Regions from separate parts of the Streptomyces sp. G5(2025) genome, predicted to be linked through region 2. Evidence: riboswitches for the same ligand, from Rfam matches in the RefSeq annotation. Region 2 holds a riboswitch; the other holds the start of a gene.
The links. A riboswitch is a leader RNA that binds a small molecule or an ion and turns the genes downstream of it on or off. The one in region 2 is predicted to bind cyclic di-AMP.
Positions count from the first base shown of each region.

Region 1: another riboswitch for cyclic di-AMP. It lies ahead of ACOBQB_RS27585 (M23 family metallopeptidase); the one in region 2 lies ahead of ACOBQB_RS08330 (M23 family metallopeptidase).

Region 1 is NZ_JBMUZT010000006.1:3,693,933-3,698,322, forward strand. Features, by position in the region: gene ACOBQB_RS27575 (PrsW family intramembrane metalloprotease) at 1-162, shown strand, start outside; gene ACOBQB_RS27580 (aldo/keto reductase) at 188-1,132, opposite strand; gene ACOBQB_RS27585 (M23 family metallopeptidase) at 1,225-2,319, opposite strand; cyclic di-AMP (ydaO/yuaA leader) riboswitch at 2,331-2,478, opposite strand; gene ACOBQB_RS27590 (PP2C family protein-serine/threonine phosphatase) at 2,710-3,894, opposite strand; tRNA gene ACOBQB_RS27595 (tRNA-Met) at 4,085-4,158, opposite strand; gene ACOBQB_RS27600 (alpha/beta fold hydrolase) at 4,260-4,390, shown strand, end outside.
Region 2 is NZ_JBMUZT010000002.1:1,833,277-1,837,666, forward strand. Features, by position in the region: gene ACOBQB_RS08315 (GNAT family N-acetyltransferase) at 1-395, opposite strand, end outside; gene ACOBQB_RS08320 (HPr family phosphocarrier protein) at 576-857, shown strand; gene ACOBQB_RS08325 (GntR family transcriptional regulator) at 1,030-1,734, opposite strand; gene ACOBQB_RS08330 (M23 family metallopeptidase) at 1,949-2,752, opposite strand; cyclic di-AMP (ydaO/yuaA leader) riboswitch at 2,765-2,927, opposite strand; gene ACOBQB_RS08335 (M16 family metallopeptidase) at 3,178-4,390, opposite strand, start outside.

The DNA of each region.
Region 1 (4,390 bases), on a different contig from region 2:
CCCATGCCGTACGCGCCCCACGGCCACCCGCACACCCCGTACCCCCACGCCCCGTACGCCCCTGCCGCGCACGCCCCCACTCCGTACGGGCAGCCGCAGTACGGGCAGCCGCAGCCCTATCCGGCGTACGGCCACCCGGTCCACAACCCCTACCGCTCCTGACGCTCCTGACGGCTCCTGACGGCTCCTAGGCGGAAGCCGCCGTCAGCGCCGACAGCTCGGCGTCCGTCAGTTCGAGGTCCGCCACCGCCAGTAGCGCCGGCAGCTGCTCGACCGTGCGCGCGGAGGCGATCGGCGCCGCCACGGTGGGCTGTGCCGCGAGCCACGCGAGGGCCACGGTCGCGACCTGGGCGTCATGTGCCCCGGCGATCTCGTCGAGCGCCGCGAGGACCCGGTCGCCGCGCTCGGTGCCCACGTACTCCTCCACCCGGCTGCTGCGCGCGCTCTCGACGCGCGTGCCGGGGCGGTACTTGCCGGTGAGGAAGCCGGAGGCGAGCGCGTAGTACGGGACGGCGGCGAGGCCGGAGCGCGAGGCGACCTCCTGGAGCCGGCCCTCGTAGGTGTCGCGGGAGACGAGGTTGTAGTGCGGCTGAAGCGCGACGTACCGCGTCAGGCCTTCGCGGTCGGAGAAGTCGAGGGACTCCTGGAGCCGCTCGGGCGTGATGTTGGAGGCGGCGATGGCGCGCACCTTGCCGGCCGCGACCAGCTCGTCCAGCGTCCCGATGATCTCCTCGACGGGTACCGACGGGTCGTCGTAGTGGGTGTAGTAGAGGTCGATGTAGTCCGTGCCCAGGCGGCGCAGGGAGGCGTCGGCGGCGCGCTTGATGGTGTCCGGGGCCAGGCCCTGGTACTCCGGGTGGGCGCCGGCCTTCGTGGCCACGATGACGTCGGAGCGGTTGCCGCGCTCGGCCAGCCACTCGCCGATGAGGGTCTCGGACTCGCCGCCCTTGTTCCCCTCCACCCAGGCCGAGTACACGTCGGCCGTGTCGATGAAGTTGCCGCCCGCCGCGGTGTAGGCGTCGAGGACGGCGAAGGACGCGGTCCGGTCGGCCGTCCAGCCGAAGACGTTGCCGCCGAGGGAGAGCGGGAAGACCTCAAGGTCGGATGAGCCAAGCGTACGAAGAGAAGTCATGCGTTCCTCAACGAGCATGAGGAAAACAGCATTCCGGTTGCTCCCCCAAATGAACGTCAAGCCTCCAAATGAACGTCAAGCCTCCGGCCCGGTCAGGGGTTGAGGCCCTTGCTCTGCAGCCAGGCGAGCGGGTCGACGGTGGAGCCGCCCGCGGTGTGGACCTCCATGTGGAGGTGCGGTCCGGTGACGTTGCCGGTCGCGCCCACGCGCCCGATGACATCCCCGGTGCTGACCTTCTGGCCCGCGCCGACGGTCATCGAGGACTGGTGGCAGTACCAGACCTCGGTGCCGTCGTTCAGCTCCAGGACGGTGCGGTAGCCGTACGCCCCCGCCCAGCCGGCCTCCTTGACGGTGCCGGTGTGGACGGCCTTGAGCGGGGTACCCGTCGGTGCGGCGAAGTCGAGACCGGTGTGGTGCCCGGAGGACCACATGGAGCCGGCGACACCGAAGTGGGACGTGATGGTGTACGAGGAGGTGGGCAGCGCGTAGCTCTTGGCGAGCTTGGCACGGCGCTCGGCCAGCGCCTTGGCCTCGCGTGCCTCCCGCTCCTTCTTCTTCTTGGCGGCGGCCTGGGCGTCGGCCTTCCGCTCGGCCTGCTTCTGCTGGGCGGCGGCCTCCTCGGCGGCCTTCTTGACGGCGGCCTCCTCGGCCGCGGTCCGCACCGCGTCGTCCGCCTGGTCCTGCTGGTTCTCGGCCTGCTGCATGATGCGGGCGCGCAGCGCCTCGCCCGCGTCGGTGGCGCCCTGCTGGGCGTCGGTGTGGCTGACACCGGCGGCGGTCAGCGGGGCGGCCGCGGTGACGGTCTCGGGGCCCGCGGGCGCCGCGGAGTCGTCGGAGATGAGGGAGCCCACGCCGGGCAGGGACTCGGCCTCGGGCAGCGAGTCGGTGACGGCGCCCAGGTCGGGCATCGAGATGGAGACGGGCGCCTTGCCGTCCTGCGCGGTGGCTATGCCGCCCGCGCCGACGGCGGCGATGACGCCGACACCCAGCACGGTGGAGCTGCGGGCGAGCCCGCCACCGCCCTTCTTGTGCACACGGTGCCTGCCGCGGACGGGACGGACGGACTCCTCGGTGGGATTCCATTCCTGCCAGGTCTCCTGGCCCTGCCAGGTCTCCTGGTCGTATCCACCGAAGTCGTCGTCATTCGGTATGTACGCGGCTTGGGGGGCAGGCCGGTTGGACGCCACTGGGGCGCACTCCTTTCCTTCCTTCTCGCCTACCGGGTTAGCTGACGGGTTCGGAGCAGGAAGGTCTCCTACGGACCACCGGCACGGATGCACAGGTGCCCGATTCACCCCAAGTTGGTGGTTCCCCGGCTCCCTTGCGGGATTAGGCGTGTGCGCACGGAGCCGTCTCTAGTGACGGCTGGGACGACCGCGCTGCGTTATCGAACGTTAATAGACAGTGGTGCCGTATTCCAAGCTGTTCCGTTTGATCATTAACACCCTCGGCCGGTACTTACGGGACACAGAGAGGGAAAACAGGGCGAGTTGACCTCTCGTCATCTCGCGAATGCCGACGGCCGGAACCTTATATTCCCTTGACATGACGTCACTAGCCTTGCTCAGGGCTGCACTTCAGTCACGGCCAGTGACCCCTCCAGTGGTCCTCCCAGTGGCCCTCACCCCGCCCGCCGTCTTCCCGTCCCCGGTCGTCGGCCGCCGCACCGCGAGCAGCGCCATGTCGTCCGTCGCCGCGCCCCCGGTGTGCCGTCGTACCTCCTGCGTGAGCGTGGCGAGCAGCGTGTGCGGACCCTCGCGGCCGGGGAAGATCCGGCCACCGAGCCGGGCCGCCGGGTCGTAGAAGGACCCGGTCGCGTCGCGCGCCTCCGACAACCCGTCCGTGTAGAAGAGCAGCATCGCGCCGGGCGGGAACTCCGACTCGTCCGCCCGGTCCGGCCACGCCCCCAGCTCCCCCATGCCGAGCGGCAGCGCGGGCTCGCTCGGGGAGAGCACGCACAGCCGCCCGTCGCCCCGCAGCAGCAGCGGCTCCGGATGCCCCCGGTTCACCAGTCGTACGCAGCCCTCACTGAGCCGGATCTCCGCGAGGACGGCGGTGGTGAACCCCTCGAAGGCGTCGAGCCCCTCCCGGCGGGTGCCCTCCCGCGCGAGGGCCCGCTCCAGGCGCTGCGCCACCGCCTCCAGGGTGGTCTCCTGCTCGGCGGCCTCACGGAAGGCGCCGATGACGACGGCGACGGCGGCGACCGCTCCCATGCCCTTGCCGCGGACGTCGCCGACGATGAGCCGTACGCCGTGCGGGGTGTCCTGCACGGCGTACAGATCGCCGCCGATGAACGCGTCGGCCTGCGCGGCCTCGTACCGCGCCGCGAGGTCGAGGCCGCCGATGCGGGGGTCGGGCTGCGGCAGGACGGCGCGCTGGGTGGCCTCGGCGATGGAGCGGGCGATGGCGAGCCGGTCGTTGCTGCGGCGCACCACGCGGTTGATGAAGACGGCGAGGGCCGCGACGGTCGCCACGGTGAGCAGTTCGGTGACGGCCTCGACATGGCCGCCGGCCGAGTTGCCGTAGTGCAGCACGATGACCGCGGCCGAGGCCGCGACACCGGTCAGGACGGTGCTGAGCAGCGAGTAGAAGGGGGCGGCGATCAGTGGGGCCGCCGTGAAGAGCGGGGCGGCGGTGAACTCGGGCGGGGTCAGGACGTCGTACCCGACCCCGACGACCAGGAGCAGGACGGGCAGGACGCGTACGAGGATCCGCTCGTGCGCGGTGGCTCCGCTGCCCCCGGTACCTCCACGCTGCCCCACCGCTTGTCTCCCGCCGATCCCGCGCCCATCGCCGCGCTGCACCCAGGCTTCCTGGAGCGGGCCTCGGGTGCGAGCCGGTGTGGGCCGGACGGGTGACGGGGGCGTGGGGGCGAAGGCGTGAGAAGGCCCCGGAAACACCGAAGGCCCGGAGTCAGTGAGTGATCACTGACTCCGGGCCTTCGGCCTTCAGTAGCGGGGACAGGATTTGAACCTGCGACCTCTGGGTTATGAGCCCAGCGAGCTACCGAGCTGCTCCACCCCGCGTCGGTAAACACAACAGTACGCCATCCGAGGGGGTGAAGCGAACCAAGGGCCTTCGGATGCCGCTTGACCCTGACCGTGCGTCAACGTTGCAGCCTCGTCGCATGACGGACAACAGCACTTCCCCGGCCCGGTTCGCCCCGCCGGTCGGAGGGTTCGAGGAGATCGACGGCCGCCGCGTCTTCGTGCACCGGTCGGGCGGCGGCGGACCGGCCGTCGTGTTCCTGCCGGGGGC
Region 2 (4,390 bases):
GAGGCCACGCCACGGCCCTGGTGGGCGTCCTGCACGAGGAAGGCGACCTCGGCCTCGTCGGCGGGGGCGCTGGCGGCCATGCCGCGTTCGTCGATGCGGTCGTAGCGCACGGTGGCGATGAACTCGCCGCCCACGGTGGCGGCGAGTCCCACCCGGTCCACCTGGTCGTGGTGGGTGAAGCGGTGCACATCCTTGGCGGACAGCCGCGGGTAGGGCGCGAAGAAGCGGTAGTACTTCGACTCGTCCGACACCTGTTCGTAGAAGCTGACCAGGCGGTCCGCGTCCTCGGCCGTGATGGGCCTGATCCGGGCGGTGCCTCCGTCGCGCAGCACCACATCGGCTTCCCAGTGCGAGGGGTAGTCGTGCCGGTCCTGCTGATCCGACGGGGTCTGCATGGGGCCAGGGTACGGGTCGCGGGGGCGCCCGGGCCGGGTACGGTCGAGGAGGACCGGCGTCCCGTCGCCGGAGGGCCGGCGTCCGGTCGACGGAGCGGCAGCGTCCGGTCGACGGAGCATCCACAACGGCATGCGACAATGGTCTAGACAAGTGTGAGATACCTGGAAGGGCAGCAACACATGGCTGAGCGCCGCGTCAACGTCGGCTGGGCCGAGGGCCTCCACGCCCGACCCGCCTCCATCTTCGTCCGCGCGGCCACGGCCGCCGGCGTCCCCGTGACGATCGCCAAGGCCGACGGCAACCCGGTCAACGCCGCCTCGATGCTCGCGGTGCTCGGCCTGGGTGCCCAGGGCGGCGAGGAGATCGTGCTCGCCTCCGACGCCGAGGGTGCGGACGCCGCCCTCGACCGTCTGGCGAAGCTCGTCGCGGAGGGCCTCGAGGAGCTCCCGGAGACGGTCTGAACCGCGCAGTACCTGGACGCGCAGTACCTTTCAAAGGGTCCACCCTGGAACACGGGGTGGGCCCTTTGTTTTGCCTGGCGGCAGTTTAGTTGCGCATGGATGGAGAAACGGCCGGAATTAAATTGAACGGCCCGCATCTTTCTCACGCCGCTCGCTGTATACGGCAGCTGCGTTAATTCCTGAGGCTCACTGTGTTTACGGGATGTTGCACTTCCCTCACTTCGCTCACTTCCCTCGTAGGGCCGCCCCTCGGCGCACGGCGCAATCGGTGCGCGGCCGTCGCCCGCTCCGCGTGCCCGGCGGTCAGCGCCCTGGCCCGTTCCGCGTCCCCGCGGGCCACCGCGTCGACGATAGCCGCGTGTTCGGACCAGGAGGCGGCGGGCGCCGCCGGGGGCCCGACGACGTACATCCAGGCGAGTTTGTGCCGCAGCTGGCCGAGCAGCGTGACGAGGCCGGGGCTGCCGGAGGCCTGGGCGAGCGTCTCGTGGAACCAGCCGCCCAGCGAGCGCAGATCCTCCCCCTGCCCCTTCCGCGCGCGCTCCTGGCCCAGCCGTACGAGTCCGCGCAGGACCTTGAGGTGCGCGTCGGTGCGGCGCTGTGCGGCGCGGGCCGCGGCGAGCGGTTCGAGCACCGTGCGCAGCTCCAGGAGGTCGGCGGCCTCCTGCTCCGTGGGCTCGGCGACACAGGCGCCCGCATGCCTGCGCGTGACGACGAAACCCTCGGCCTCCAGGGTGCGCAGGGCTTCGCGCACCGGGACGCGGGAGACGCCGTAGCGGCGCGCGAGGAGCTCCTCGGTGAGCCGGCCGCCCCTTTCGTAGACACCGGCGACAATGTCGTCCCGGATGGCCGTGCATACCGAGTGCGCGGGAATGCGCATGACCGGACCTCCGCCTTAATCCCCGCGTAACGCGGTCGACCGACGCTCGTTCAGGAACTCTATGGCAGAGCTTCGGAATTTCCGATGGCGGGCCGGAATCCATGGATATTTTTTGGCCAAACGCGGGCGGGCCGGAAAATGACGCCGGAAACACCGAAGGCCCCGGCTCGCGTGAGCCGGGGCCTTCGGTCGGGCGCTGAGAGCGTCGGAGAGGTCAGACGTTGACACCGTGCGAGCGGAGGTACGCGACCGGGTCGATGTCCGAACCGTAGTCCGGGCCGGTGCGGGCCTCGAAGTGGAGGTGCGGGCCACTGGAGTTGCCGGTGGAGCCCGAGAGGCCTATCTGCTGGCCCGGGGTGACCGTCTGGCCGACGGTGACACCGAGGGACGACATGTGGCCGTACTGGGTGTACGTGCCGTCGTTCATCTTGATGACCACGTTGTTGCCGTAGGCACCGCCCCAGCCCGCCTCGACGACGGTGCCCGCGCCCACCGCGTGGACCGAGGTGCCGGACGCGGCGTGGAAGTCGACACCGGTGTGGCTGCCGGAGGACCACATGGCGCCGCCGGTCTGGTAGCCCGTGGAGACGTACGAGCCGGAGATCGGGGAGACGTAGGTGTTCAGGCGCTTGCGCTCGGCCTCGCGGGCGGCGCGCTCCTTGGCCTCGCGCTCCTTCTTGGCCTTCGCCTTGGCCTCGGCCTCGGCCTTGCGCTTCTCCTCGGCGGCCTTCTTCTTGGCGGCCTCTTCGGCCTTCTTGGCCGCAGCCGCGTCGTCGGCGGCCTGCCGCTGGGCGGCGGCCTGCGCGTCGATGCTGTCGGCGAGCGAGTCACCGACAGAGATCGCCTGGGTGAGTCCGGTGTGCTCAAGGGCGGCGTCGTCGGCGGCGGCGAGCGCCGGAGCGGCCAGGCCTCCGATGACACCCGTGGTGGTGATCGCGGCGACGCCCGCGACGTTCGCGGTCGTGCGGGTGAGGCGGCTGGGACGACGGTGCTTCCCGGTGGCACGGGTGAACGCCATGAAGCGGCTGATCCTTTCCTTCCTTCTCGCCTACCGGGTTAGCTGACGGGTTCGGAGCAGGAAGGTCTCCTACGAGTCCCTCACCTGATGGCAAGGTGCCCGATTCACCCCAGGGGACATGTGGGTCCCCGGCTCCCCTGGCTCGCGCCGTACGGGGACTCGGCGATGACTGTCCGGTGCCGCGGATGCGGCGTGGTGCGTGACGTACAGCCGGACCGACGCTAAACGGGCCGTCTTTCAATCCACAAACAGAAGACGTCTTTTGTAGCGCACGCCACACGCCAGACGGGCAACCTCCATATGAATTCGGACATATGGGGAGTAGGAGACCCCGGCCACCGAAACGGTCACCGGGGTCCTGATATGTCCTGACTGTCACTCAGCCATGTCCCGGCTGACGCTCAGCCGGGGGCTCAGCCGGCGACTCAGCCGGTGACCACCGTCACGTCTCCGATGCCGAGCGCCCTGACGGGCTCCTCGATCTCCGCGGCGTCCCCGACGAGGACCGTCACCAAGTGATCCTCCGGGAAGGCGCTCACGACGGCCGCGGTGGCCTCCACGGTGCCCGTCGTGGCCAGCCGCCGGTACAACTGCGCCTGGAAGTCGTCCGGGAGGTTCTGTTCGACCTGGTCGGCGAGCGTGGCGGCCACAGAGGCGGCCATCTCGTACTTGAGCGGGGCCACGCCCACCAGATTCTGCACCGCCACGTCGCGCTCGGCGTCGGTCAGGCCCTCCGCGGCGAGGGTGCGCAGGACCGTCCAGAGGTCCTCCAGCGCGGGCCCGGTGGAGGCGGTGTCGACGGAGCCGCTGATGGCGAGCATCGCGGCGCCTGTGCCGTCCGGGGCGGAACGCAGGACCTGGCCGAACGCCCGTACGCCGTAGGTGTAGCCCTTCTCCTCGCGCAGGACGCGGTCCAGGCGGGAGGTGAGGGTGCCGCCCAGGCAGTACGTACCGAGGATCTGGGCCGGCCAGACCCGGTCGTGCCGGTCCGGGCCGATGCGGCCGATCAGGAGCTGCGTCTGGACGGCGCCGGGGCGGTCCACGATGACGACACGGCCCGTGTCGTCGGCGGTGATCGCGGGCATCGGGCGGGGTTCTGCCGTGCCACCCGTCCAGGTGCCGACCGTGTCCGCGAGGACGGCGTCCAGGTCGGTGCCCGCGAGGTCGCCGACGATTACCAGGGTGGACGTGGCGGGACGGACGTGCGTCTCGTAGAAAGCGCGCACCGCGGCCGCGTCGATGGCCGTGACCGTCTCCTCGGTGCCCTGGCGGGGTCGCGACATGCGCGAACTCGCCGGGAACAGCTGCCGGGAGAGCTCCTTGGCGGCGCGGCGTGCCGGGTTGGCCGCCTCGTGCGGGATCTCGTCCAGGCGGTTGCGTACGAGCCGTTCGATCTCGCTGTCGGCGAAGGCCGGGGCCCGCAGGGCGTCGGAGAGCAGACCGAGCGCCTTGGGGAGGCGGGAGACCGGTACCTCAAGGGAGACACGGACGCCGGGGTGGTCGGCGTGCGCGTCCATGCTGGCGCCGCACCGGTCGAGCTCGGCGGCGAACTCCTCCGCCGAGTGCTTGTCGGTGCCTTCGTTGAAGGCCCTCGCCATGATCGTGGCGACGCCGTCGAGGCCCTCCGGCTCGGCGTCC